Actinopolymorpha cephalotaxi: one gene and its partner. Each later gene encodes a partner of the first gene's protein in a complex. Links are inferred from orthologs where the notes say so. Each region holds a gene or a part of one and is shown in the gene's direction. Other genes may lie near its edges. The genes, in order: FHR37_RS10355 and smc.

Region 1 (3,258 bases):
GAAGGTGGGCCCGACGTGGCAGGAGGTTACGCGAGCCGTGAACGACTCGACGAACGGTGCCGGAACCGAGTCTGCCCAGCAGTCGCACGAGTCCGCGCAACAGTCGTACCAGCCTGAGCATCAGTCCGACCAGCAGGTGGTGCAGACGCCGGCGGCGCAGCAGTGGGGGACGACTCCCACGATCGACCCCGAGCCGGCACCCGAGCCGGACGTTGCTCCGGTGATCGACCCGTCCACTCCCGCGGACCCGTCGGTGATACCGCCGCCGACCGAGCCGACCGCACCGACGGTACCGCCGGTCCCGTCAGTCCCGTCAGGGCCGGTCGAGACCGAGGAGCCCGACCTGACGCCGGTCGCGCCCGCACCCAGCGCCGGTGACGGGGACAGGTCGTCCTCGCCCAAGCCGCGCCCGCAGTTCCCCGTCCCGCCGCCGCTGGAGAGCCACGGCCCGGCCCGCATCATCGCGATCGTCAACCAGAAGGGCGGGGTCGGCAAGACGACCACCGCCATCAACCTCGGTGCGTCGCTGGCCGAGCTCGGCCGCCGCGTGCTGCTGGTCGACTTCGATCCGCAGGCGTCGCTGACGATCGGGCTGGGTATCGACCCGCTGGCGCTGGAGGCCACGACGTACGACATGGTCATCGACCGTGACGTGACCGCCGAGGACATCCGGGTCAAGACCGCGGTCGACGGCATGGACCTGCTGCCCTCGGACATCTCGCTGTCCGGTGCGGAGATCCAGCTCGTCACCGAGGTCGCCCGGGAGACCACCCTGGCCCGTCAGCTGGAGTCGCTGCGGCCGGAGTACGACCTGATCCTGATCGACTGTCAGCCCTCGCTGGGTCTGCTCACCGTCAACGCGCTCACCGCCGCCGACGGTGTGATCATCCCGCTGGAGTGCGAGTACTTCGCCCTGCGCGGGCTCGGCTTCCTGGTCGACAAGACGATCAAGACCGTGCAGGAGCGCATCAACCCGCGGCTGAGGATCGAGGGCATCCTCGCCACGATGTTCGACATGCGGACGCTGCACGCCCGGGAGATCCTGGAGGAGGTCGTCGGCCGGTTCGGCGAGACGGTATTCCACACCGTGATCTCGCGTACGGTCCGCTTCCCCGAGACCAACAAGCTGGGCGAGCCGATCACGACCTACGCACCGAACAGCGTGGCCGCCGAGGCCTACCGCCAGCTCGCCCGCGAGCTGGTCGGCCGGCTCGGCTGATCCGGCTGACTCGGCTGACCACCGCACAGACCTTCGTGACCGACCACGTGAGCGTGCCCGCAGACGAGCCCGGAGACGAGCCGGCGCCCGGGGACCCCGCGCAGGGTGCGGCCGAGGAGGAGCCGGCGGCGGCGATCGGCCGGAGGAGCACGTTCACCGTCCGGCTGGACAACTTCGAGGGCCCGTTCGACCTCCTCCTCGGGCTGATCTCCAAGCACAAACTGGACGTCACCGAGGTGGCTCTGTCGGTGGTGACCGACGAGTTCATCGCCTACATCCGGGCGAAGGGCCCGGAATGGGACCTCGACCAGACCACGGAGTTCCTGCTCGTCGCGTCCACCCTGCTCGACCTCAAGGCCGCCCGGTTGCTGCCGCAGGGAGAGGTCGAGGACGAGGAGGATCTCGCGCTGCTGGAGGCCCGGGACCTGTTGTTCGCCCGGCTGCTGCAATACCGCGCGTACAAGCAGGTGGGTGGGCTGCTGGCGGAGCGGATGACGCGGGAGGCGCGCCGGTTCCCCCGTGCCGTGGGGCTGGAGGACCGGTTCGCCAAGCTGCTGCCCGAGGTGCTGATCGGCCTCGGCGTGGACGACTTCGCCCGGCTCGCTGCCCGGGCGATGCGCCCGCGCCCGGAGCCGGTGGTGTCGCTGGCGCACATCCACGCGCCCCGGGTCAGCGTGCGGGAGCAGGGCACCATCCTGGTCGAACGCCTGCGCCGGATACGCTCGACGACGTTCCGGGCGCTGGTGGCCGACTCGCCGAACGTCGTGACGACGATCGCGCGGTTCCTCGCTCTGCTGGAACTCTTCCGCGAGGGCGCGGTGACCTTCGAGCAGGCCGAGGCCCTGGCCGAGCTGACCGTGCGCTGGGCCGGTAGCGACGACGGCGCGGTCACGGTCAGCGACGAGTTCGACGAGCAGGACGGCGGCGGCGAGCAGGCCGAGCCGGAAGCCACCGACGAGCCAGAAGCGAACGACGAGCAGGACGGCGACGGCGAGCAGGACGAGCCGGATTCGACAGGAGACAGCACATGAGCGGTGCCGACGACGCGCCCGAGGTCGAGCGCCCGGTGCCGTCCACCGACCAGCCGGCGGAGGCCGCTGAGGCGGCCGAAGTGGGTGGGGTGGGTGCACCGGCCGAGCCGACCGAGGGCACCACGGCCGGCGCGGACGAGCAGGCCCCGGTTGACGAGGGGACTGGCGAGCAAGCTGCGGTTGACGGTGAGCAAGCTCCGATTGACGAGCAGGCCGCGGAGGCTCCGGCTGACGACGAGGCCGAGGAGACCCTCGACGTCGTCGTACCCGGTGATCTGCACGGGCCGATCGAGGCGATCCTGCTGATCGTCGACGAGCCGCTGTCTCCGGTCACACTGGCGCAGGTTCTCGGACGGCCCCGGCCCGACATCGACGAGGCTCTGCGCACCCTGTCCGCGGAGTACACCCTGCAGGAGCGTGGGTTCGACCTGCGCGAGGTCGCGGGCGGCTGGCGGCTCTACACACGCGAGGAGTACGCCGAGATCGTCCAGCGGTTCGTCCTCGACGGGCAGCAGGCCAAGCTCACCCAGGCCGCGCTGGAGACGCTGGCCGTGGTCGCGTACAAGCAGCCGGTCAGCCGGGCGCGGGTGTCGGCGATCCGCGGCGTCAACTGCGACGGCGTGATGCGCACGCTGGTGACGCGGGGGCTGGTGGAGGAGGCCGGCGCGGAGGGGGAGAGCAACGCGACGCTCTACCGCACCACGTCGTACTTCCTGGAACGCCTCGGCGTCCGGTCGCTGGAGGAGTTGCCGGACCTCGCGCCCTACCTCCCGGACATCGACGAGATGGAGGCCGAGCAGGTGAGTGCACCCGCGGAGGTGGCGCCGTCGGTTCCCGCGCAGATGCCGTTGGGCGACGCGGAGGACGTGGTGGAACCAGCCGTGGAGCCCGAGGCCGAGGGTGAGGCCGCGGCGGAACCGGACGACGACGTGGAGCCCGAGGTTGAGGACGACGTGGAGCCCGAGGCCACCGAGGCCGAACAGCAGGACGTGAGCACCGAACGGAGGA
Region 2 (4,403 bases), 1.2 Mb from region 1 along the record:
CCTCGGCCACGTCGGTGGCCCCGACCCCCGTCTGGTCTCCGAGGTGCGACGTCTGCAAAAGCGAGTATCGGATCTGGAGGCGCATGTCATGCGTCTTCAGGCAGAAAACGACTCTCTCTCCGCAGTGGTGCACGAAGACCAACTGCTCACCATCGACGCCCGGCACGAGCCCGCGTTGACCTGAGGGAGATCCGGTCTCACTGAGTGGACCAGCCTCGAAAGACCGAGATGGAACGGGACGCCTCATCTGAGGCGTCCCGTTTTGTTGTGCCTGGAATGCTTCGGACGAGGTTTTCCCCGCCGCGTCGCGAACGGCTCCGGCGCTCACCACCGGTATCGTCGGGCACAGGTCCCCACCGGCCCGTACGGGCTGTGGACCTCCGCACCCGGACCAGTGCCCAGACCACGCCCAGGCCGGCGCCCCGGACCACCGAGTCCCGGCCCGGCCCCGGAAGCACCGAGGAGAGCGCGCGTTGTACCTCAAGAGCCTGACGCTCCGTGGGTTCAAGTCGTTCGCGTCCTCGACGACCCTGCACTTCGAGCCGGGCATCACCTGCGTGGTCGGCCCGAACGGCTCGGGCAAGAGCAACGTCGTCGATGCGATCGCCTGGGTGATGGGTGAGCAGGGGGTCAAGAGCCTGCGCGGCGGCAAGATGGAGGACGTCATCTTCGCCGGTACGTCCGGGCGGGCCCCGCTGGGCCGGGCCGAGGTGATCCTCACCATCGACAACAGCGACGGCGCCCTGCCGATCGACTACGCCGAGGTCACCATCAGCCGGATGATGTTCCGCAACGGCGGGTCCGAGTACAGCATCAACGGCCGCACGTCCCGGCTCCTCGACGTCCAGGAACTCCTCTCCGACTCCGGCATCGGCCGGGAGATGCACGTCATCGTCGGACAGGGCCGGCTCGACTCGATCCTGCACGCGACGCCGGAGGACCGGCGCGGCTTCGTCGAGGAGGCGGCCGGCGTCCTCAAGCACCGCAAGCGCAAGGAGAAGGCGCTTCGCAAGCTGGACGCCACCGAGGGAAACCTCACCCGGCTGCAGGACCTCCTCACCGAGATCAGGCGCGCCCTGCGGCCGCTGGGCAAGCAGGCCGAGGCCGCCCGCAAGGCGGCGGTGATCCAGGCCGACGCGCGCGATGCCCGGCTGCGGCTGCTCGCCGACGATCTCGGCCAGCTCACCACGACGCTGGCCAAGGAGGTCGCCGACGAGTCCGCGGTCCGCGAGCGCCGGGCCGCCGTCGAGCGCGAGCTGAGCGTCGCGCAGGCGCAGGAGGCCGAGCTGGAGGAGAGCCTGCGGGCGGACGCTCCGCGGGTGGCCCGGGCTCAGGAGACGTGGTACCGCCTGTCCAGCCTGAAGGAGCGGCTGGGCGGCACCGCCGGCCTGGCCGTCGAGCGCAGCCGCCATCTCGCCGAGGCGCGGGAGGAGGAACGCCCCGGCCGCGACCCCGACCAGCTGGAGGAGGAGGCGGCCCGGGTGCGGGCCGAGGAGGAGGCGATCGCCGCCGAGACCGAGTCCCACCGCGAGGCGCTGGACCAGGCGGTCGGGAACCGGCAGGCCTCCGAGCGGGCGCTGGCGGAGGAGGAACGCCGGATCGCCGCGCTGTCCCGCGCCGCCGCGGACCGGCGCGAGGGGCTGGCCCGGCTCACCGGCCAGGTCAACTCCGTACGCAGCCGGCTGGAGGCTCGCGAGGCCGAGGTCGAGCGCCTCACCGCCGCCCGGGCCGAGGCGAGTGCCCGCGCCGAGCAGGCGCAGGAGGAGTTCGTCGGGGTGGAGAGCCAGGTCGCGAGCCTGGACGCCGGGGAGCGTGGCCTGGACGCGGTGTACGAGTCCGCGCAGACCGCCCTGGAGACGCTCGAGGAACAGCTCGTGACGTTGCGCCAGGACCAGCAGGAGGCCGAACGCGAACGCGCTGCCCTGGCCGCCCGCAAGGAGGCGCTGGAGCTGGGCCTGGCCCGCAAGGACGGCGCCGCCGAGCTGCTCGCCGCCACCGAACGCGTGTCCGGCCAGCTCGGCTCGGTCGCCGCCCTGCTGTCGGTGGAGCCCGGCTACGAGGCGGCCGTCGCCGGCGCGCTGGGCCGGGCGGCCGACGCGGTGGCGGTGGAGTCGGTCGACTCGGCCGTGGCCGCGCTGCACCACCTGCGAACCGAGGACCTCGGCCGGGCCGGCTTGCTGGTCGGCGGCGCCGGCCCGGGCGCCGAGGGCGCTCCGTCGGACTGGCCCGCTCTGCCGCCCGGCGCCCGCTACGCCGTCGACGTGGCCAGCGCGCCGGCGCAGGTGCTGCCCGCGCTGGTCCGGCTGCTGGCCAGGGTCGCCGTGGTCGACGACCTCGCCGCGGCCCGGGCGCTGGTCGCCGACCAGCCGGACGTGATGGCGGTGACCCGCGAGGGCGACCTGCTGGGCGCCCACACCGCGTACGGCGGATCGTCGGCCCAGCCCAGCCTGCTGGAGGTCCAGGCCGCCGTCGACGACGCCACCGAGCGGCTGCGCGAGGCGAGCGCACGGGCCGAGCGCCTGCGCGCCGAACGCGCCGAGGCGGAGGAACGCCGCAAGGCCGCCGCGGCCGGTGCGGAGCAGGCCCTCAGCCGGCTGCACGAGTCCGACGCCGAGCTCGCTGCGGTCGCCGAACGCCTGGGCCAGCTCGGCTCGGCGGCCCGGTCGGCGCAGGCGGAGGCCGAGCGGCTCGGCACCGCGATCGAGGAGGCCCGCCAGGCCGTCGTCCGCGACCAGAGCGGGCTGGGTGAGCTGCAGGAGCGGCTGTCCACCGCCGAGGACAGCCCGGACGAGGAACCCTCCACCGACGAGCGCGACCGGCTCGCCGAGGTGTGCCGCGACGGCCGCCAGCGGGAGATGGAGGCCCGGCTCGGGCTGCGTACCGCCGAGGAACGCGGCCGGGCGATGTCCGGCCGCGCCGACTCCCTGGAGCGGGCGGCCCGCGAGGAGCGGGCGGCCCGTGAACGCGCCCGGGTGCGCCGGGAACGCCGCGCCCGTGAGGCGGAGGTCGCCACCGCCGTCCTCGCCGCCGTACGCCAGGTTCTCGCCCGGCTGGAAGGCTCGCTGGCCGCGGCCGGGCGGGAGCGGCAGGAGGCCGAACAGGCCCGCACCGCCCGCGAGGCGCAGATCAACACCGTCCGGCAGAAGGTCCGCGCCCTGGCCGGCGAGCTGGACGAGCTGACCAACTCGGTGCACCGCGACGAGATGGCCCGGGCCGAGCAGCGGCTGCGGATCGAGCAGCTGGAGACCCGCGCCATCGAGGAGCTGGGCGTCGACCCGGAGACCCTCGCCCGCGAGTACGGCCCGGAGGTGCCCGTTCCGCCGTCCCCGCCCGCCCCGGGTGAGGAGGCCGAGGGCGAGCCGCGTCCCTACGACCGGGCCGAGCAGACCAAGCGGCTCAAGGCCGCCGAACGCCAGCTGAACCTCCTGGGCAAGGTCAACCCGCTCGCGCTGGAGGAGTTCGCGGCGATGGAGGAACGCCACACGTTCCTGTCCCGCCAGCTGGAGGACCTCCGCGCCACCCGCAAGGACCTGATGGAGATCGTCCGGGAGGTCGACGAGCGGGTCGAGCAGGTGTTCACCGCGGCCTACCGCGACGTGGAGAAGCAGTTCGAGCAGGTGTTCGACCGGCTCTTTCCGGGCGGCGACGGGCGGCTCGTCCTGACCAACCCCGACGACATGCTCACCACGGGCATCGAGGTCGAGGCCCGCCCGCCGGGCAAGAAGGTCAAGCGCCTCTCGCTGCTGTCCGGCGGCGAACGCTCGCTGGTCGCGGTGGCTTTCCTGGTCGCGTTGTTCAAGGCCCGGCCCAGCCCGTTCTACCTCCTTGACGAGGTGGAGGCGGCGCTGGACGACACCAACCTCGGCCGGCTGCTGGAGATCTACGAGGAGCTACGGGAGAACAGCCAGCTGCTCGTCGTCACCCACCAGAAGCGCACGATGGAGGTCGCGGACGCGCTGTACGGCGTGTCGATGCGCGGCGACGGCGTGTCGGCGGTGATCAGCCAGCGGATGCGGGAGGCGGAGTCCGCGTAGGACCGCCTCGGACAGGCCGTGGGTTCCGTCGGGGCCGGTCGGTGATCTTCGCCGGCGGGTAAGCGAATCGGTGAGTCCGACCGGTGGCAATACCGAAAGAGGCGAGCCCGGTGAGTCCCGCTTCCGTACGACGCGTCTGCGCCTGCCTGATCGGCGTACTCCTCGCCGCCGGGTCGGTGGCCTGCTCCGACGGGGGTTCGCCGGCGCCGGGCGCCTCGACCTCCTCGAGCGCATCCAGGACCGCGAGCCCGGCCTCGGCGAGCCCCGCCTCCGCGAGCCCTGCCTCGGCGAGCCCGGCCGCGCGCGCCCGGGCAGCCCGGCCGAAGCCGGTGACCGTCTCCGACGTGAACGGCGCGGTGCGGCTGCGGG

What was found.
Region 2: the proteins of FHR37_RS10355 (region 1) and smc are in contact, whole or in part, in a crystal structure (PDB 3ZGX), measured with the Bacillus subtilis proteins. The link is inferred for Actinopolymorpha cephalotaxi from one-to-one orthologs.

Annotation. Positions count from the first base shown.
Region 1 is NZ_JACBZA010000001.1:2,331,628-2,334,885, forward strand. The notes cover bases 303-3,258. They hold FHR37_RS10355 (segregation and condensation protein A), read left to right. Parts: upstream 303-1,266; coding sequence 1,267-2,250; downstream 2,251-3,258. Other genes in these bases: FHR37_RS10350 (ParA family protein), read left to right, coding at 344-1,219; scpB (SMC-Scp complex subunit ScpB), read left to right, coding at 2,247-3,258. UniProt on the Bacillus subtilis protein: Participates in chromosomal partition during cell division. May act via the formation of a condensin-like complex containing Smc and ScpB that pull DNA away from mid-cell into both cell halves.
Region 2 is NZ_JACBZA010000001.1:1,150,022-1,154,424, forward strand. The notes cover bases 134-4,234. They hold smc (chromosome segregation protein SMC), read left to right. Parts: upstream 134-473; coding sequence 474-4,034; downstream 4,035-4,234. Other genes in these bases: FHR37_RS05255 (hypothetical protein), read left to right, coding at 134-184; FHR37_RS05265 (ABC transporter substrate-binding protein), read left to right, coding at 4,145-4,234. In the rest of the region: more of FHR37_RS05255, read left to right, coding at 1-133; more of FHR37_RS05265, read left to right, coding at 4,235-4,403. UniProt on the Bacillus subtilis protein: Required for chromosome condensation and partitioning.